One region of the Sporolactobacillus sp. Y61 genome, then DNA from elsewhere that is predicted to be linked to it. Evidence: a T-box and tRNA genes for the amino acid it is inferred to sense, from the RefSeq annotation. Region 1 holds a T-box; the other regions hold tRNA genes.

The links. The T-box of region 1 lies ahead of ABNN70_RS13450 (valine--tRNA ligase). A T-box ahead of a tRNA ligase gene usually reads a tRNA of that ligase, here a tRNA-Val.
Region 2: it encodes a tRNA-Val, which carries the amino acid that the T-box ahead of ABNN70_RS13450 (valine--tRNA ligase) is inferred to sense. The anticodon was not compared.
Region 3: it encodes a tRNA-Val, which carries the amino acid that the T-box ahead of ABNN70_RS13450 (valine--tRNA ligase) is inferred to sense. The anticodon was not compared.

The regions. Positions count from the first base shown of each region.
Region 1 is NZ_CP159510.1:2,797,038-2,803,728, forward strand. Features, by position in the region: gene ABNN70_RS13450 (valine--tRNA ligase) at 1-1,919, opposite strand, end outside; T-box leader at 2,049-2,299, opposite strand; gene ABNN70_RS13455 (hypothetical protein) at 2,664-2,843, shown strand; gene ABNN70_RS13460 (spore coat protein YsxE) at 2,845-3,873, opposite strand; gene ABNN70_RS13465 (hypothetical protein) at 3,892-4,809, opposite strand; gene ABNN70_RS13470 (LysM peptidoglycan-binding domain-containing protein) at 4,802-6,268, opposite strand; gene ABNN70_RS13475 (DUF421 domain-containing protein) at 6,360-6,691, opposite strand, start outside.
Region 2 is NZ_CP159510.1:584,825-591,515, reverse strand. Features, by position in the region: gene ABNN70_RS02900 (universal stress protein) at 1-30, shown strand, start outside; gene ABNN70_RS02895 (AAC(3) family N-acetyltransferase) at 229-1,041, shown strand; gene ABNN70_RS02890 (hypothetical protein) at 1,165-1,314, shown strand; gene ABNN70_RS02885 (M15 family metallopeptidase) at 1,450-2,247, shown strand; tRNA gene ABNN70_RS02880 (tRNA-Glu) at 2,514-2,588, shown strand; tRNA gene ABNN70_RS02875 (tRNA-Val) at 2,590-2,662, shown strand; tRNA gene ABNN70_RS02870 (tRNA-Thr) at 2,670-2,745, shown strand; tRNA gene ABNN70_RS02865 (tRNA-Tyr) at 2,766-2,850, shown strand; tRNA gene ABNN70_RS02860 (tRNA-Lys) at 2,862-2,937, shown strand; tRNA gene ABNN70_RS02855 (tRNA-Leu) at 2,944-3,029, shown strand; tRNA gene ABNN70_RS02850 (tRNA-Gly) at 3,080-3,154, shown strand; tRNA gene ABNN70_RS02845 (tRNA-Ala) at 3,161-3,233, shown strand; gene ABNN70_RS02840 (restriction endonuclease subunit S) at 3,447-4,025, shown strand; gene ABNN70_RS02835 (HsdR family type I site-specific deoxyribonuclease) at 4,018-6,691, shown strand, end outside.
Region 3 is NZ_CP159510.1:672,529-679,219, forward strand. Features, by position in the region: gene clpC (ATP-dependent protease ATP-binding subunit ClpC) at 1-1,672, opposite strand, end outside; gene ABNN70_RS03380 (CtsR family transcriptional regulator) at 1,990-2,451, opposite strand; tRNA gene ABNN70_RS03385 (tRNA-Ala) at 2,743-2,816, opposite strand; tRNA gene ABNN70_RS03390 (tRNA-Pro) at 2,844-2,917, opposite strand; tRNA gene ABNN70_RS03395 (tRNA-Arg) at 2,922-2,995, opposite strand; tRNA gene ABNN70_RS03400 (tRNA-Leu) at 3,012-3,100, opposite strand; tRNA gene ABNN70_RS03405 (tRNA-Gly) at 3,117-3,191, opposite strand; tRNA gene ABNN70_RS03410 (tRNA-Lys) at 3,230-3,304, opposite strand; tRNA gene ABNN70_RS03415 (tRNA-Thr) at 3,321-3,393, opposite strand; tRNA gene ABNN70_RS03420 (tRNA-Val) at 3,401-3,473, opposite strand; rRNA gene rrf (5S ribosomal RNA) at 3,479-3,595, opposite strand; rRNA gene ABNN70_RS03430 (23S ribosomal RNA) at 3,681-6,611, opposite strand.

The DNA of each region.
Region 1 (6,691 bases):
AACTGATAGAGATAGTGTCCCGCTTCGCCGAAATCATAGTTTTCGTAAAGTGAGGTCACCTTTTTTATCGTTGCATTCAGACGGGAAAGAATCCAGCGATCGGCAACTGATTTTTCTCCTGACAGATCTACTTCACTGATCGAGAAACCGTCAAGATTCATGATCACAAATCGCGAAGCGTTCCATATTTTGTTGGCAAAATTCCAGTTTGCCTCAACTTTACTCCACTGGAACGTAAGATCCTGTCCCGGTGTCGTTCCGGTCGCAAGTGTATAGCGCAGCGCATCTGCTCCATATTTGTCAATCACATCCATCGGATCGATGCCGTTGCCGAGCGATTTACTCATTTTCCTTCCCTGTTCATCACGGACCAGACCATGAATCAGAACATCCCTGAATGGACTTCTCCCGGTAAATTCAGTAGACTGGAACATCATCCGTGCTACCCAGAAAAAGATAATATCATATCCGGTGACCAGCGCGTTGGTTGGAAAATACCGTTTAAAATCCGATGCCCCTTCATCCGGCCAGCCCATCGTCGAGAAAGGCCAGAGCGCCGAACTGAACCAGGTGTCCAGAACGTCTTCGTCCTGTTTCCAGTTCTCACTGTCCTTCGGCGCTTCCGTCCCGACATACACTTCTCCAGTTTTCTTATGATACCAGGCCGGTATCCGGTGCCCCCACCAGAGCTGGCGGGAAATACACCAGTCACGAATGTTTTCCATCCAGTGTCTGTATGTACCTTCAAAGCGGTCCGGTATAAAATGAACTTTATCATCTGTTTCCTGCATCTTCAAAGAGGCTTCGGCGAGTGGCTTCATTTTAACGAACCACTGCGTGGACAAGATGGGCTCAACCACCACACCGGTGCGTTCTGAATGACCGACGGCATGGGTATGTTCTTCCGTATATGCCAGAGCACCGGTCTCTTTCAGGTCGCTGACAATCTGACGGCGACAGGCATCACGATCCATTCCCTGATACTTGCCGGCATTCTCATTCATTTTTCCGGCTTCATTAATAACAAGAATTCGCGGCAGATGATGCCGGTTGCCTACTTCAAAGTCGTTTGGATCGTGCGCCGGTGTAATCTTCACAGCACCGGTTCCAAATGTACGGTCAACATAGCGGTCGGCAACAATCGGTATTTCACGACCGACAAGGGGCAGGATTGCCGTCTTTCCAATCAGATCCTTATACCTCTCATCATCCGGATGAACGGCAATGGCTGTATCACCAAGCATGGTTTCCGGGCGCGTTGTGGCAATCTGAATGGAACCGGAACCCTCTTTTAATGGATAATTAACATGCCACAGATAGCCGGGGATTTCTTTGTAGATGACCTCAATATCCGACAGGGCGGTCCGGGCAGCAGGATCCCAGTTGATGATATAAGCCCCGCGATAGATCAGCCCTTTTTTATACAAGGAAACAAATACTTTACGAACCGCACGCGACAGACCTTCATCAAGCGTAAAGCGTTCCCGGGAATAATCCAGCGACAATCCAAGCTTCGCCCATTGTTTACGAATCAAAGCCGCATATTCCTTTTTCCATTCCCATGCCACTTCCAGAAACTTTTCGCGACCCAGATCATATCGGGATTTCCCTTCCTTACGCAATTTCGCATCGACCTTGGCCTGCGTGGCAATTCCCGCATGATCCATACCGGGAAGGTACAGGGCGTCATATCCCTGCATCCGTTTGAAGCGGATCAGGAGATCCTGCATCGTTGTATCCCAGGCATGCCCAAGGTGCAGTTTACCGGTGACGTTTGGCGGCGGAATAACGATCGAATAAGGCTTCTTCGCCGGATCACCATCAGCCTTGAAATAGCCTTTTTCCCGCCATGTCCGATACCATTTGTCTTCCGTTTTTGCAGGATCGTATTTCGTTGCCATTTCTTTTGTCTCTTCCATTACTTACAACCCCTTTTTGGAAAATGAAGAAAAACTTACCGGCCGGCACGTTGCGTGCGCCGCCGGAGCATCGTTTTTCTGATTTTTTCCCCGCAAAAATTTTTAAAGTATAAAAAGAGCTTTCTCCATCGCAAGGACGAAGAAAGCTCCGTGGTACCACCTTAATTTACGTATCAGATACGTACACTTAAATACGTTAACGGATTAACCGGTCATTCCTACTCAGCCGTTGCCTTTAAGAATGACTGCTCAGGGGCAACTTCCACTCCGCCAGCCTGGGAAACTTCTCAGCGTATCGGTTTCCCTCTCTTGCAGAAAGATCCATCAGAAATCCTTCTTCAGGCCTGAAGACGTGTACTACTCCCCGTCATGGCATTTTACCTTGTAACGCATGACGCGTGTTTATATTAAATATAATATACACTATATCATTGTCAAGTCAACGTTCACACTTCTTATCCCGCCTGAACGGGCAGGATCCCTCAGCGTCATGAGGGTAAACGAGCAAGACCGGGTGAGGGCGTACTTTTCGCAGAAACCCGACAGGTTCAACGAACGATCAGTGGGGATAGGCGCAGGCTAAAAACGGGAGCGTCCTGTCGCAACGCCTGCACGAGTACGTCCTGTGCGTCCGAAAAGCCCCCTCACTGATTTTTTTCTCACCCTTTCCTGTTACGATACATAAACTATAGCAACAGCCCGGACAATGCGTTTGTAATCGACGACCAGGGGAGAGGGTTCTGTATGTTTAAAAAAAGATTTCCGCCATTTTTCAAAAAATGTCGTGAAGGGCTCGCGATTATCATCCTTCCGCTGGCGTTCTTCCAGCTGATCCGTACCATTTTTCTTCCAACCTCTTTTGATGTTCTCCTGACTGCCCTGCTTTTTTTTATCTATATTTCCTTTCTGAAAAAATGGTTCTGATTCACTCCGCCTCTTTCGGACTGGCAGCTTCTGCCTGTTTTTTTTCTTTTTCCAGCCAGCTCCACAGACTGCTGAGCATCAGTTTATGATTTCTGCTGAAACGCATCCACTTCCGGATAGAACCCGGTTCATCCTTCTTCTTTTCAGTCAGGTAGCTGTTGAAAAAGAGAGACGGTGCTTTCGGGCAGAGCATCAGATGAAATAAAAAAATACCCTCCTCCTCGCGCAGTGGACAGGCAGTCAGATAGTCATGAAGCCATTTTTCCCATTGTGGCGCCCCGTTATACATCACACAGGCCTGTTCCATTAGTGAGGCGGTCTCCAGAATAAAAAAATCTTCCCGGCATTCCTCCAGATTAACCAGCAGACACCTTTCGCGTTCAATCAGAAGATGCCTCGGATTCAATCTGCCGTGGCATAGCGCGCGACGCATGCCGATGCCCTTTCCTTCCTCATCTTTTGGCTCCCCGCGTGAAAAAAAGGTCATGGCCTGCTGAATATGAGACAGACGGATACCGGCCGAATCAAAGACCACCTGCTCAAAGGGAGAGGGGTATACATGATGTTCCGCAACGTTTAGAAAGCCCTCCCATTCCTGCTTTCTTGCCATTGCAATCTGAGTCAGCTGAGCGTATAAATCATCAGAATTCTGAGTATCCCTGCGCATCGTCGCTCTGTGCATCTGGCCGGCTTTGATAAACAGCATTCGGTAGCGCTCCTTTAGATCTGTAACCGGTACCGTTTCTTCAATCCACGGCATCAGATAACAGGTTTCCCCATCTCCGCTGATCACCAGATCTCCGTATTTTGAAGGAAGTGGCGTGACAGCGTCGATCACCAGATTTTGCGACAACTGATACGTAACTTTCAGATGCTCGATCTGGTGAACCGTCAATTTTTTCTTTTTTAACGCAAAAAGACCTCTGTCCGTCTCAATTTTATATACGCGTTCAAACGGTGTGATCCGGTACGGGTACAGGTCATATTGAAAAAGAAGGCGATTGAGCACGACATCAGTTTCAGCAACCATCAGCAGCATCTGCTCCTTCTAGACTTCAAAATAAGCAAGAAATAAAGCAATTAACCGATTTTTACTGTCCCAGATCTTTTTAAATCCGTTCACATGCTGGTTCGACAGTTCCATACCCGGAGGCAGACCAGATAACAGATCGACCAGATAAATCCATTCATCCGGTTCATACCAGGCGGCTTTAATCAGGTCAGAGGTCTCCTGATCCATTCCTCCTTTTTCAATCATGAGCTGGAGAAGGGCCTGCATGACAGATTCTCCCTGATTATTGAGAACCTGCTGCATAAATCCTGCAATCCGGTCATAGCCCTGTACCGGCCCGGATTGTCCGAGATTAATAAATAATACATCAAAAAGCTTTTTAATCTGATCAAATGAAAAATCATCAGGCAAAACAAATGACCGGCGGCGTCCCTGATGCTTTGCCCGCAACTGATCAGCAATTTTTGCCCGCTCGCAGACCGATGGATAACAGGACTGCGCGATCTTCCCCGCATGGCTGCTGAACAGGTCCGCCCGTTCAGCCTGTTCATAATACGTTTGTACTGTACCCAAAAGACTGCTCTCAGAAACAGGAAGCGGCATACGGCTTCGGGTCAGAAGCGTGTGCATCACTTCTGCCCATAACGCTTCATAACCGCTCATAACGGCTTCTTCCTCAGGCGCATCATGGCAGGTCAGACGAAAACGGTCATAGCGGATATAAGGGAAGCCCTGAACGGTTACATACATGCGATCTATAAAAAAAGAAGGGGTCAAAAGTTTCAGCCGCCATTCCAGATGTCTTTTTAAAAGCCCTTCATTTTCCCAGAAACGAATCCGCTTAAGTCCTTTCTCCGTGCTGATGATCATCGGGTTTTCCCGGATCAGATTCAGTTCCTGGAAACGAAAATGATTGCGGATGAGAGCAAGAATCATGCTCTGTCTGTCATTCATTCTTTCCCGACCGCGCAGCCTTTGGGATATAAAGAATTTCACCGGGTTCAATATGAGCTGTCGTCAGTTCATTCTTTCTGAGGAGACTGGTTACCGGGACATGATAACGTTCGGATATGCTCTCGAGGGAGTCGCCGGTCTGGACGATGCATAATCTGACCTGAGTCCTCTGTTCGGCTTCATCCCCCGCTAGAACTTTGGTCAGATAATTGCTGCTCTCACCGGATGTTTCCTTCTCTTCAGATAAAATGGCTTCCGGTTCTGTCTGTTCGCCAGGAGCAGCCTGGGGCAGGACAGCTTCTGTTCTCTCGGAAAACGCAACATGGGGGACCTCCTCTTCTTCAATCAGCTCCGGCCTGCGCATGGTCTGATAACTGAATGCCGCAAGTGTGCCGTCTTCCTCATACTGGCTGTCTGTCGGCATTTCTTCATACTCGCCGGAAAGCAAGACATCCTGGTAGTCGTCTTCTGTCCTTTTTCCCTTCCCCGCTTTTGAAGCCTTTTCAACCGGCTGCGGCATCGCCTTTTTTGCCGCTTTCAGAGGGTTTGCTGCCGGTTGAACGGAAAGATGATCCACTTTCATCGCAGGGGCCGGATTCTCCTTTTCCGGCTTTAGCTGCGTCTTGTCGGCTTTCAGAGCTGCTTCTTTTTTGGCTGCCGCTTTTTCCGCCTTCGGAGCTGCTGCTTCTTTCTTGGGCGCTGCTTTTTCCGCTTTCGGAGCCGACGCTTCTTTCTTGGGCGCTGCTTTTTCTGCTTTCGGAGCCGCAGCCTCTTTTTTAGGCGCTGCTTTTTCTGCTTTCGGAGCCGCAGCCTCTTTTTTAGGCGCTGCTTTTTCCGCTTTCGGAGCCGACGCTTCTTTCTTGGGCGCTGCTTTTTCCGCCTTCGGAACCGCAGCCGGTTTCTCTGCCGGTTTCTTTACCTCCTTTTTCTTTTCGGACGGAGCAGCGGGCGGCGCAGGCTGAGGTGGAGCCACAGGTGGCTGAGCTTTCACAGGTGGCTGAGCTTTCTTTAACGCTTTTTCCTTCCTCACAGGGTCGGCAAGACCGGTGATGGCGATATCCGCCTGAAGTTGCATATGACGCTGTCCCGTTAACTCATAATCGAAGGAATCGATAACGAGGAAGAGTTCCTCCAGGTTCGGAACGCGTTCCACGGGAATGGTAATATCAAGTGGAAAACGGTGCTCCAGTACAGCCGTTCCAGTATCGGTTTCCATGATTTCCTCGATCGTTCGGAAGGGTGCCGGAATCTCCTGATTATCCGATACGGAACTATTATCCGGAATATATTCACCCGTAAGTCGGAGAAAGCCTTTAATCGTCACGTCATTCACATTTTCCTCGACTGTGATGTCCGGCTCCAGCGCCATGGACAGTATTTCTTTTGCCGGCGCGTCATTTCTCAGCCATACTGACTCATTTATTGAAAACTGCAGACGATCATCAGATGCTTGAGACATGCATTCCACCCTCTCATCCATTCTTAATAAAAGGAATATGCATGGAAGAGAGAAATATGCCCGCAAGAGGCTGAGTCGTTCTTTACTGTGTCTATTTCTTTTCGAGGTAAATCCCTTCACCCTTTTTCCATTCACAATAAAAAACATCCTGAAACTGATCAATATGATTTTTTTTCAGTTCTTTTGCAAGCCATGCTTCATTCAAACCTGATCGTTCCAGATTCTCCCAGTCGACCTCACCGTCCATGATCAGTGTCACCGGCAGACAGACCGGTTTATCCGGCAGTTTCAGCATGTCGCTGGTCGGCTGGTCATACCGGTTTTTTTTCAGCGCACTGATGGATCCGTCTGTCTCCAGAATCGCATAAGCGACTTCACGGATGGAGAAGATATCCTTTTGTCTCAGAAGATTTTGCAGCATAT
Region 2 (6,691 bases), 1.0 Mb from region 1:
TCTAAAGTACCGGTATTGATTGTCAAATGATCCGGCAGGTCAAAGAATTCTGAATGATCAGGCACTCCGAAAATGATCGGAGTGCTTTTTTTGATATAAGAACGTACAGAAATTCTATGGATGATTGTATAAGAACAACCAAAGCGTGCCTGACGAAAGAGTCCGGGCTCCGCAAAGTTCTCTGAGGCGTCATGCCATAAAGAAAAGCGAATGAAGGAAAGATGGAGCATGAGTGAAAAAGATGTGATCAGACAGACGAAGCGGCCTGTAACGCGGTCCAGCCTGGTCAGTGATCTGAGAAAAATTGGCTTGAAAAAAGGGATGACGGTGCTCGTCCATACATCCATGAGCCGGATTGGCTGGGTGTGCGGCGGTCCTGTGACGGTGATTGAAGCTCTGCAGGACGTCCTGACGTCAGAAGGCACGCTGGTCATGCCCGCACACAGTGGCGATGTTTCAGACCCGGCTGACTGGGGAAATCCGACCGTACCGCAGAGCTGGATTTCAACGATTTACCATGAGATGCCTCCATTTGACCCGCTTCGGACACCGACACTCGGTATGGGCCGCGTGGCAGAAACATTTCGCATGTTTCCCGGCGTCCGGCGGAGCAGTCATCCGATCTATTCTTTTACGGCCTGGGGAGCCGGACGGGATCAGATTGTTTCCGGGCACGCGCTGAATGACGGACTGGGCATGGATTCTCCCCTTGGCAGAATCTTCAACAGGCAGGGATTTGTCCTCCTGATCGGGGTTGGCTATGGAAATAATACGTCCATGCATCTCGGGGAATATCTGTCAGGGACATTGAAAGAGGTCAGGCGGAAAAGTCCCGTCCTGCAGCATCATGAAAGGCGATGGGTCACTTACAGAGACTGGGATTATCATGAGGAACGATTCGCAAAAATCGGTAAGCAGTTTGAGAGCAGTCAGTCTGGTCCGAAGCAGCTGTCTGCAGGTAAAATCGGTCAGGCGGATGCGCGGCTGATGTCTCAGCCGGCCATTGTCAAGTTTACTGCACATACACTGAAAAAACAGTAATTTTACAAGATCTTTATCAACGATCAACTCCTTCTATATACTGGCCGTTTATTCTGAAAATGAGGAATAAAAGCAGAGAAAACGGGAATCATGGTATGAGAAATCCGGACAGGAGCTGAGATCATGGAGATCAGGGGATATCGGGAACATCAATTAACCAGAACGGATCAGGAACGTCATGAGGAAACCGTCCGTCTGAACCGTAAATTACTCTTGACTGATTGTGCGCTTGCTATCTCAATCATCATTAACGTCAAACTGATTTTCGGGTAAGCGGATAACGCAGTCGGAACAAGGGTGGGAAATTGTGGTATCCCTTCATTGTTCCTTTTTATTGTGACTGTTTTGTGAGATGATAGGTTTATTAGTTTTTAAAGAATTTTGAAGATAGACAGGAGTACAGTGATATTGAAACTCAAAAGATTCATGGGAATGACGGCAGCGCTGCTCCTTTCTCTGTCCGCATGCACCACAGCTCCGCAATCTCATCAGGAGCCGGATCATGCGTCGCAGTCGGCTGAAAAATCAGCAGAAAACCGGTCTTCTCAAAGTCAGGAAGCAAGCCCGTCTACACAGGATCATGAAATGTCTGCGATGAATCAGAAGGGGATCCATGTTGTCGCCGATCCGGACAGCTCTCTGGTTCTTGTTAATAAATATTTCAAGCTGCCTGACAGCTATGTGCCAAAGAATCTGGTTGATGCCCGGGTTCCCTTCATTTTTTCCGGAAAATCTGAGAAAAGGAAAATGCGCCAGGAAGCGGCACATGCGCTTGAGCACATGTTCGCCGCAGCAGAGAAGGAAGGGATCCGGCTGACAGGCGTCTCGGCTTATCGTTCTCATCGGACGCAGGTCTCTCTTTTTAATTATTATGTGAACAAAGATGGAGAAAAAAAGGCATTGACGTACAGCGCACGCCCGGGAACAAGCGAACATGAAACCGGCCTTTCCATTGATGTATCAGGACGTAACGGCCAATATGCGGCAACTGAAGCTTTTGGCAGGACACGGGAAGCGGCCTGGCTCACGCAGCATGCGCATGAATATGGATTTATCATCCGTTATCCGAAAGGGAAAGAATCCATTACCGGTTATGAATATGAGGCGTGGCATCTGAGATATGTCGGACGTTCCGCTGCAACCACTATATTTAAGAGAGGACTTGCGCTTGAAGAATATCTGGGCGACGTCCCGGTTTCAAAATAATCACAGCCAAAGCCTTTCGCTCATCCATCTCTTTGCCCGTGTCATGGGAGCGGTCGAAATGAGCAGGGTGGTAAATGTTCTGTGAGGTGGCGAGACGGGATTTCTGCTTTTCGGGATAGGTGTAAAACAGGTATAAAGGCAGGGAATGTAGAACAGACTGATAGAGCCTGGTAATATTCAGAAAATATAAGTTTTTATATTTTACTTTACAAGCCTGTCCATTCTAGATATAATAAAGAACGTCGATTGCGAAAGAAAAAGGATATGGCCCGTTCGTCAAGTGGTTAAGACACCACCCTTTCACGGTGGGTTCATGGGTTCGAATCCCGTACGGGTCACCATGGAGGATTAGCTCAGCTGGGAGAGCGTCTGCCTTACAAGCAGAGGGTCATAGGTTCGAGCCCTATATCCTCCATCATTTCGCCGGTCTAGCTCAATTGGTAGAGCAACTGACTTGTAATCAGTAGGTTGGGGGTTCAAGTCCTCTGACCGGCACCATAGTTTGCAGCGCTTACCGTGGAGGGATAGCGAAGTGGTTAAACGCGACGGACTGTAAATCCGTTCCCTCAGGGTACGAAGGTTCGAATCCTTCTCCCTCCACCACTTATACCTGTGGGCCATTAGCTCAGTTGGCAGAGCATCTGACTCTTAATCAGAGGGTCGAAGGTTCGAGGCCTTCATGGCCCACCATATGATGCGGGTGTGGCGGAATTGGCAGACGCGCTAGATTCAGGTTCTAGTGCCCTTTACCGGGCGTGGAGGTTCAAGTCCTCTCATCCGCACTTTACTTTATTTATTAAAATGGGTGGCATTTTTATACACCCTTTATTTTGCGGAAGTAGTTCAGTGATAGAACATCACCTTGCCATGGTGGGGGTCGCGGGTTTGAATCCCGTCTTCCGCTCCATATTATGGGGCCTTAGCTCAGCTGGGAGAGCGCCTGCTTTGCACGCAGGAGGTCAGCGGTTCGATCCCGCTAGGCTCCATCGGAGAATATATGAACGAAGCGATCATTTTGCCGAAGAAGCAAAATGATCGCTTTTTTGTTGTGGTACAAAAAAGCTTATGCGATTTCAGCCGGCGAATGTTTTATTGTTTAAAATGTAATTTTGCGAAATTAAAATTTTATGTTGCAAAATCTATTTTCCCATGATATATTTATATCATCAAAAACGTAATTTTAGAAAGGCACGGTGTTTATGAAAAAATTAAGTGAGAGGGTTGAGCTGGTCAGCGGCTCACCACAGTTTCGGCTCACTGAAAGTTTCGATGAACAGGCACCGCTCTACTATTTTTACAGTCAGACCGATTTATCAGATGATCTGGTTGGCATGGTTTCGCCGGATAACGACAATAAACAAATACGTACAAGGGATAAAGTGAACACGTTGCACGCCGGGGATGTTGTATTCAGTCTGACTTCAGGCACCGCTTCTATGGTAAGAAAAGTTCACGAAAATTATCTCTACACGCAAAATTATGTGAGGCTCGATCCAGAGAATCACATCGACTCGAAATATCTGGTTTATCTGCTTAATGAAAATAAGACCATCCGAAAACAATTGATGATCGGACTGCAAGGTTCACAAGTATTGAAATATACGTTGAGGCAGCTTAAAGAACTTAAAATGCCAAAGCTTCCATCAATCGAAAAGCAGAAAAATATCGGAGAGGTCTATTTTAAACAGCTACGTTTGCACGCGCTGCGAAATCGCGTGGCAGAATCTGAGAAGGTCATTCTTTTAAAACGGTTAGAGGAGGCTACTTATGATGAATGAAACCCGATTTGAAACGGAACTGATTCAGTATATAACCAGTGGAACCATTACAGCGCCTGAACACTTAAAAAGAACGGGTGATTCTGCAGTTCATGAAAAACCGCTTGATTACGTGGTTAAAACGAAACTCTGGAAATATGAACCGCAAATCAAAACGACAGATCAGCTTTGGGCTAATTTTAAAGCCATTCTTGAACAGCATAATCATAACACGCTTGATCATCCGCTAAGTACTGTTGAATTTAATCAGGTAAAGAAAATCATCTCCGACCTTAAAACGCCTTATGAAGCGGGGCAATTCTTATACGGTTTAAACGGTGTATCGCAAATTGAGATTGATCTGGATGATGGGCGACATGTCTTCTTAACCGTATTCGATCAGAAACAGATTGGGGCAGGCAATACCGTCTATCAGGTAGTCAATCAAATTGAACGGCCGGCGGTCATTACCGGTAAGCCAAATCGCCGTTTCGATACGACACTTATGATCAACGGTTTACCGATTATTCAGATTGAAGAGAAGCGTGAAACGCATGATGTGAATGAAGCACTGAATCAAATGCATCAATATGCTGATGAAAATCAATACCGCGATATTTTTTCAACCTTGCAGATTTTAGTTGCGATCACGCCAAATAATGTCAAGTATATGGCCAATACAACGGCCGATAAATTCAATAAGGATTTTGCATTTAACTGGCAGCGTAAAAGCGACAATACCATCGTACGAAACTGGAAAGAGTTTGCGGATTCCATGCTTAGCATTCCAATGGCCCATCAAATGGCGACGAATTATATGATTCTGGATGGGACGAAAAATAAGCAGATGCTTAAAGTCATGCGTCCTTACCAGGTATATGCTACGCAAAATGTTATTGAAAAACTGAAGCACATTGATTTTGAACTTGGAATGAACAAGGTCGGTTACATATGGCACACAACGGGTTCCGGTAAAACCATCACAAGTTTCAAAACCGCATGGCTTGCCAGTCGCATGCCTAAAGTGGATAAAGTCGTTTTTGTTGTTGACCGAATCGCCTTGACGAAACAAACAAATGAAAACTATCAGGCATATGATCCGGACAGCACAGAAGATGCACTTGGAAGTGTTCAAAATACGGATAATACCAAAGACTTAAATCGCAAACTCAAAAGTAAAGACAATAACATCATTGTGACCAGTGTTCAAAAGCTCGAGACACTTGTTAAGCGGGCATCTTTCAAAGCGCCTGATAAAAACATCGTCTTTATTGTCGATGAGGCGCACCGGTCTACGGGTGGAGAAAGTTTCGCAAAGATTCAAAAAGCGTTCAAAAAATCAGCATGGGTGGGTTATACCGGAACACCAATGTTTGATGAGACGACGACCGGACTTCGTACAGAAGACATCTTCGGCCCGCTGCTTCATGCGTATACGATTCGTGAAGCCATTGCCGATCGAAACGTCCTGGGCTTCAAAGTTGATTTTGAAACAACCATTGACGAAGAGCAGATGAAGAGGGAATACTTACCGAAATTCTATCGTGAGCGTTATCCCAAATGGACAGACGCGCAAATCAAAGACAAGATTAAAAATTTGTCGCAGGAAGATATGGACGATGCAGTTGAACCAAGCTTCTATGATGAAAACCCGGATCATGTTCGATTAGTGGTTGAAGATATTTTCAAGAACTGGCGTAATCGTTCAAATGAAGGCAAATATAACGCCTTATTAACGACGCATGTAGGGGGTGGCAAAGCAAGTACGCCCATGGCGATGATGTATTTCAACGAATTTCAGCGTGTCAATGCTGAACACAGGAAGAATGGCGGCCAAACGCTGAAAGTTGCAGTGACCTTCAGCCTCAATGCTTCTAATAATGACAATATGCTTCCGACCAATCAGGGCCTGCATGATGCAATCAAAGCCTATAATGAAGAATTCGGCACGTCCTTTGGTATGGATGATGTCTCCGGGTACACGCAAGATGTGACGAGTCGTTTGAACAAGTCGGCAACGGATAAGAATTACCTGGATCTTGTGATTGTTGTCGATCAGCTCTTAACGGGTTTTGATGCACCGGAACTTAATACGCTTTATGTGGACAGAACACTTAAAGGAGCAGGACTTATTCAGGCCTACTCCAGAACAAACCGTATCGCCGACATGCAGGAGAAACCTTGGGGACGCGTGGTCAACTACAGATGGCCGGCACAAAATGAAAAATTGATGAATCGGGCACTTGCCATATACGCCAATAAAAATTCAGCCGATTTGTCAGACGATGATCGGCGTCGGTTTAATAAAAAAGAGGGGCTCACCGCTAAGTCATTTGAAGAAGTGTTTAATGAAGTGAAAAAAGTTGTCGGAAAGCTTAGCCAGTTAACCCGTGAATTTCAACAGCTGCCGCCATCAGAAAAGCAAAAAGAGGATATGCTCAATTTGTTACGTGATTATCATGCCGGTATGGCAAAGCTGAAACAATACGACCCTGATGAAGTTAATGGTGAAAAAACAGGGTTTGATTATGATCACCCTGATGAATTGATTGAAAAATTAGGTATGACTTCTGAACAGGAAACGATGCTGACAACCGTTCTGACAAACGAATTGAAGCAGCATATTTCTAAGGAGAAAAAAATTCCCTTATACGAAATTGAACTAAAAATGACGCACGTCAAGGATG
Region 3 (6,691 bases), 1.1 Mb from region 1:
GGGCCAGCTCCGTTTTCCCCACACCGGTAGGGCCAAGAAAGATAAATGAACCAATCGGACGTTTGGGATCTTTAAGACCTGCCCGTGCTCTCCGGACAGCGTGTGAAATTGCTGTGATCGCTTCATCCTGACCGATAACACGTTTGTGCAGAATTTCTTCCATATGCAGCAAACGCTCGCTCTCCTTCTGTTCCATACGGACGACAGGAATTCCTGTCCAGTTGGCAACAACCAGCGCAATGTCATTTGGAAGCACCTGGGTGTTTTCTTGCCCCTGTTTTTCTTTCCACTCTTTTTCGCAGAGATCTACCTGTTCTTTCAGCTTCTGCTCATGATCACGGAGTGAGGCGGCCTTCTCAAATTCCTGACTTTGAACTGCTGCATCCTTTTCTTTTTTCACCGTCTCAAGCTTCTGCTCCAGTTCTTTAAGGTTCGGCGGAGCCGTATAAGAACGCAGACGTACTTTAGATGAGGCCTCATCCATTAAATCAATCGCCTTATCGGGAAGGAAGCGGTCGGAAATATAGCGGTCTGAGAGGCGTACAGCGGCCTCTATCGCCTCATCCGTAATCTTAACCCGATGATGCGCTTCATAACGGTCGCGAAGTCCCTTTAATATCAGGACTGACTGTTCCTTTGTCGGCTCTTTAACTGTAATCGGCTGGAATCGGCGTTCAAGAGCCGCATCTTTCTCAATATACTTTCTATACTCATCAATAGTTGTGGCTCCGATACACTGCAATTCTCCGCGGGACAGAGAGGGTTTAAGAATGTTCGAAGCATCTATTGCCCCTTCAGCACCACCCGCACCAATCAGCGTATGAAGTTCGTCGATGAACAGAATGATATTGCCCGCCTGTCTGATTTCATCCATTACTTTTTTCAGCCGATCTTCAAACTCCCCGCGGTATTTTGTTCCGGCCACAACAGTTCCCATATCTAATGTCATGACCCGTTTGTCACGGAGAATCTCGGGCACTTCATTATTATCAATTTCCTGTGCCAGGCCTTCTGCAACAGCGGTTTTCCCGACACCCGGTTCTCCGATCAGAACCGGGTTATTTTTCGTTCTTCTGCTCAGTACTTCAATCACCCGTTCAATTTCCTTACTTCTTCCGATAACCGGATCCAGGTTTCCTTCACTGGCCATAGAAGTCAGGTCCCTTGCCAGGCTGTCCAGAGTCGGCGTGCTGGCATGAGCTGCATTGCGGCTCTGTGAACCACCGGACGTAGCTTCATGACTCCCAAGCAGCTGTAAAACCTGCTGTCTTGCCTTATTCAGGCTGACACCCAGATTATTGAGTACCCGGGCAGCCACGCCTTCACCTTCACGTATCAGTCCAAGCAGAATATGTTCTGTACCCACGTAAGAATGACCAATCTTTCGTGCTTCATCCATTGACAATTCAATGACCCTTTTTGCTCTGGGCGTATAGTGTGGCGTCTGAACCGTTTCGCTCCCGCGTCCGATCAGTGCCTCCACTTCCTTCTGGATTTTCTCCGGACTGAGGTTCAACGCCTTAAGCGCCTTGGCTGCGATACCGTCACCTTCCCGGACCAAACCAAGAAGAATATGTTCCGTGCCGATATTATTATGACCAAGTCTCATGGCTTCTTCCTGAGAGAGTGCGAGCACTTTTTGAGCGCGTTCTGTAAATCGTCCAAACATCATGATTGTGGCCCCCTTTTCATATCCACTGTCCGCAGGATGGATCACATGATTAAAAAAGAACCTTAACTGTACCTTATTCGAAAAGCTCCTCCGTTGACCACATCCCGCCGACTACCGGGTATCAGACAGGAATACTCTTTCCTGTTCTGTCTATTGTAGTGAACATTCTGTAATGGTTCAACCAAAGTCACTCCAGCTGTCCGTTTTGCATCACTTTATTTTCAACCACTTACTTATTATTTCTGCACCCTGCTGAAAAATTCCTTCATTCCCTGCCAACAAAAAATATCGGGATCCATGCTCAGGGTGCTGCCTGATCAGCGTCTGTACGTCAGTGACTGCAACATCGCCTTTAAAATATTCGCACGCATTTCGTCTCTTATCGGGATACCAAAATCGAGCACACCACGATCAGTAGCGCTGAGCATCAGCCTTGCTTCCCTTTCGCTGATGACATCTTCTTCCAGAAGATGAACAATAATCGAGTCGGCCATATTCTCAGTCAGACTGTAGTCAATTAAATGAATCATTTCATCAATTAAGTCGGCATCTGTGACGGGACGGACTTTGATCACCTGAATATAACCACCACCACCCCGTTTACTTTCAACGACATATCCTCTTTCAACAGAAAAACGGGTTTTTAAAACATAATTAATCTGGGAGGGAACACACTGAAATTTTTCAGCTAGCTCACTTCGTTTAATCTTAATCGCATCATCACCTGAGTCCAGTATATCCTTAATGTATTTTTCAATAATATCTGAAATGTTCCTCATCGGGGCACCATCTCCCTGACCTTGACTAACTTTGACTATAATTTTATTATGTATGTATTTGCAAAAATAATCAACCTCTGTCATCCCCAATTTGGAAAAATAACGGAACAGGAAGAACTTATGGAGGAGAAATTTGAGGGAGCCTGTCAGCTGTCAGAAGCTTTACTTATCTAAAAATTCTTCCCTGCAAAATTCCCGGCATTCATAAAAGATAAAAAAATTTACGTTGCTTCTTTAACGAGACGGAAGCACCGTAAATTTCACTTTAACTTCATATAACAAAGCTGTAAGTGGAGCCTGGGAGGATCGAACTCCCGAACCTCCTGCGTGCAAAGCAGGCGCTCTCCCGGCTGAGCTAAGGCCCCATTCGGACAAAATCCTGTATAAAAAAATCGGGAAGACAGGATTTGAACCTGCGACCCCCACGTCCCGAACGTGGTGCTCTACCAAGCTGAGCCACTTCCCGAAAATGCGCCCTAGAGAACTCGAATCCCCAACCTTCTGATCCGTAGTCAGACGCTCTATCCAATTGAGCTAAGGGCGCAAAATAACAGAATAAATGGTGCCGAGGGCCGGACTCGAACCGGCACGGTAGTCACCTACCGCAGGATTTTAAGTCCTGTGCGTCTGCCAATTTCGCCACCCCGGCACACTGGTAAATGAAATGGAGCGGAAGACGGGATTCGAACCCGCGACCCCCACCATGGCAAGGTGGTGTTCTACCACTGAACTACTTCCGCAATATGTAATATCCGGAATGAATAAATATAATAACAAATGGTGAGCCACGAAGGATTTGAACCTTCGACCCTCTGATTAAAAGTCAGATGCTCTACCCCTGAGCTAGTGGCTCACACAGATTAAAACAGTGCCGGTCAGAGGACTTGAACCCCCAACCTACTGATTACGATTCAGTTGCTCTACCAATTGAGCTAGACCGGCATGAAAATGGAGGATATAGGGCTCGAACCTATGACCCTCTGCTTGTAAGGCAGACGCTCTCCCAGCTGAGCTAATCCTCCATATCGCCTGGCAGTGACCTACTCTCACAGGGGGACAGCCCCCCACTACCATCGGCACAGAAGAGCTTAACGACCGTGTTCGGGATGGGAACGGGTGTGACCTCTTCGCTATGACCGCCAGACTTGAAAATCACCCGGGGTCGGGCGACCCCTCAAAACCGGTAACGAAAGATACAGCACGTCTTTTTTCCTTCTGTCCGCTGACTTTGGGTTAAGCCCTCGGCCGATTAGTATCTGTCCGCTTCACGCGTCACCGCGCTTCCACTCCAGACCTATCCACCTCATCATCTCTGAGGGGCCTTACCAGCTTAAAGCTGTGGGAAATCTCATCTTGGAGGGGGCTTCATGCTTAGATGCTTTCAGCACTTATCCCGTCCACACATAGCTACCCAGCGTCTGCTCCTGGCGGAACAACTGGTACACCAGCGGTGTGTCCATCCCGGTCCTCTCGTACTAAGGACAGCTCTCCTCAAATTTCCTGCGCCCGCGACGGATAGGGACCGAACTGTCTCACGACGTTCTGAACCCAGCTCGCGTACCGCTTTAATGGGCGAACAGCCCAACCCTTGGGACCTACTTCAGCCCCAGGATGCGATGAGCCGACATCGAGGTGCCAAACCTCCCCGTCGATGTGAACTCTTGGGGGAGATAAGCCTGTTATCCCCAGGGTAGCTTTTATCCGTTGAGCGATGGCCCTTCCATGCGGTGCCACCGGATCACTAAGCCCGACTTTCGTCCCTGCTCGACTTGTGGGTCTCGCAGTCAAGCTCCCTTGTGCCTTTACACTCTGCGAATGATTTCCAACCATTCTGAGGGAACCTTTGGGCGCCTCCGTTACCTTTTGGGAGGCGACCGCCCCAGTCAAACTGCCTGCCTGACACTGTCTCCGGACCGGATCACGGTCCCGGGTTAGAATGTCGGTATCGAAAGGGCAGTATCCCACCGGCGCCTCAGCCGAACCTGGCGGTCCGGCGTCAAAGGCTCCTGCCTATCCTGTACAATCGATACCCACATCCAATATCAGGCTGCAGTAAAGCTCCATGGGGTCTTTCCGTCCTGTCGCGGGTAACCTGCATCTTCACAGGTACTATAATTTCACCGGGTCTCTCGTTGAGACAGTATCCAAATCGTTACACCTTTCGTGCGGGTCGGAACTTACCCGACAAGGAATTTCGCTACCTTAGGACCGTTATAGTTACGGCCGCCGTTTACTGGGGCTTCGGTTCAAAGCTTCTCCCCGAAGGGATGACCTCTCCTCTTAACCTTCCAGCACCGGGCAGGTGTCAGCCCCTATACATCACCTTTCGGTTTAGCAGAAACCTGTGTTTTTGGTAAACAGTCGCTTGGATCTTTTCACTGCGGCTCAGAGGGCCCGAAGGCCCTTTGAGCACCCCTTCTCCCGAAGTTACGGGGTGATTTTGCCGAGTTCCTTAACGAGAGTTCTCCCGAGCGTCTCAGAATTCTCTTCTTGCCCACCTGTGTCGGTTTGGGTACGGGCGCTGGTTCACTCGCCAGAGGCTTTTCTAGGCAGTGTAGGTTGTGGCCCTTCGGTACTTAAATTTCCCTCCTCATCACCGTCCGGCCTCAGACAGCGGGATTTGCCTCGCTGCCGGCCTCGCGGCTTGAACGCACGCTTCCATCCGTGCGCTGACCTCGCCTTCCTGCGTCCCCCCTTCACTCAAACGTGTTCCAGCGGTACAGGAATATCCACCTGTTGTCCATCGCCTACGCCTTTCGGCCTCGGCTTAGGCCCCGACTGACCCTGGGCGGACGAACCTTCCCCAGGAACCCTCGGGCTTTCGACGGAGGAGATTCTCACTCCTCTTTTCGTTACTCATACCGGCATTCTCACTTCCAGACGCTCCAGCCTGCCTTCCGGCAGACCTTCCCGGCCTCTGGAACGCTCCCCTACCATGACTCTGAAAGAGTCATCCGCGGCTTCGGTGCTGCGCTTAGCCCCGTTACATTTTCGGCGCGGCGCCACTCGACCAGTGAGCTATTACGCACTCTTTAAATGGTGGCTGCTTCTGAGCCAACATCCTGGTTGTCTGGGCAACGCCACATCCTTTCCCACTCAGCGCAAACTTAGGGACCTTAGCCGGCGGTCTGGGCTGTTTCCCTTTCGACGACGGATCTTATCACTCGCCGTCTGACTCCCGGAGCCTGAGCGTCTGGCATTCGGAGTTTGACTGAACTCGGTAATCCTGTGGGGACCCCTTATTCAATCAGTGCTCTACCTCCAGACCTCTTTCTCCGAGGCTAGCCCTAAAGCTATTTCGGGGAGAACCAGCTATCTCCGTGTTCGATTGGCATTTCACCCCTACCCACACCTCATCCCCGCATTTTTCAACATGCGTGGGTTCGGGCCTCCATCCAGTGTTACCTGGACTTCACCCTGGACATGGGTAGATCACACGGTTTCGGGTCGGCAACCCTGAACTCATTCGCCCTCTTCAGACTCGCTTTCGCTGCGGCTCCGCCTCTCCGGCTTAACCTTGCTCAGAATCGCCACTCACCGGTCCATTCTACAAAAGGTACGCTGTCACCCCCGAAGGGGCTCCAACTACTTGCAGGCACACGGTTTCAGGATCTCTTTCACTCCCCTTCCGGGGTGCTTTTCACCTTTCCCTCACGGTACTGGTTCACTATCGGTCACTGGGGAGTATTTAGCCTTGGGAGACGGTCCTCCCGGCTTCCGACGGGGTTTCTCGTGTCCCGCCGTACTCAGGATCCACTCCGGAGAGCGCGCCTCTTCGGCTACAGGGCGTTTGCCTTCTTCGGCCGGCCCTTCCAGGCCGTTCGCCTGAAACGCGCTTTTCTGACTCCATGCGGAGTGTCCTACAACCCCAGGGGGCAAGCCCCCTGGTTTGGGCTGTTTCCTTTTCGCTCGCCACTACTCGGGAAATCGCATTTGCTTTCTCTTCCTCCGGGTACTGAGATGTTTCAGTTCCCCGGGTCTGCCTTGACGCCCCTATGGATTCAGTGCGTCATCCTGTCCGTCAGGACAGGGGGTTTCCCCATTCGGAAATCTCCGGATCAAAGCCCACTTACAGCTCCCCGGAGCTTATCGGAGTTCGTTCCGTCCTTCATCGGCTCCCAGTGCCAAGGCATCCACCGTGTGCCCTTTAAAACTTAACCACCGACACAATCATTGATCATGTCCTGGACAAAATGGAATTCTTGACGTGTTTTCTGTATCTTTCGTTATCCAGTTTTCA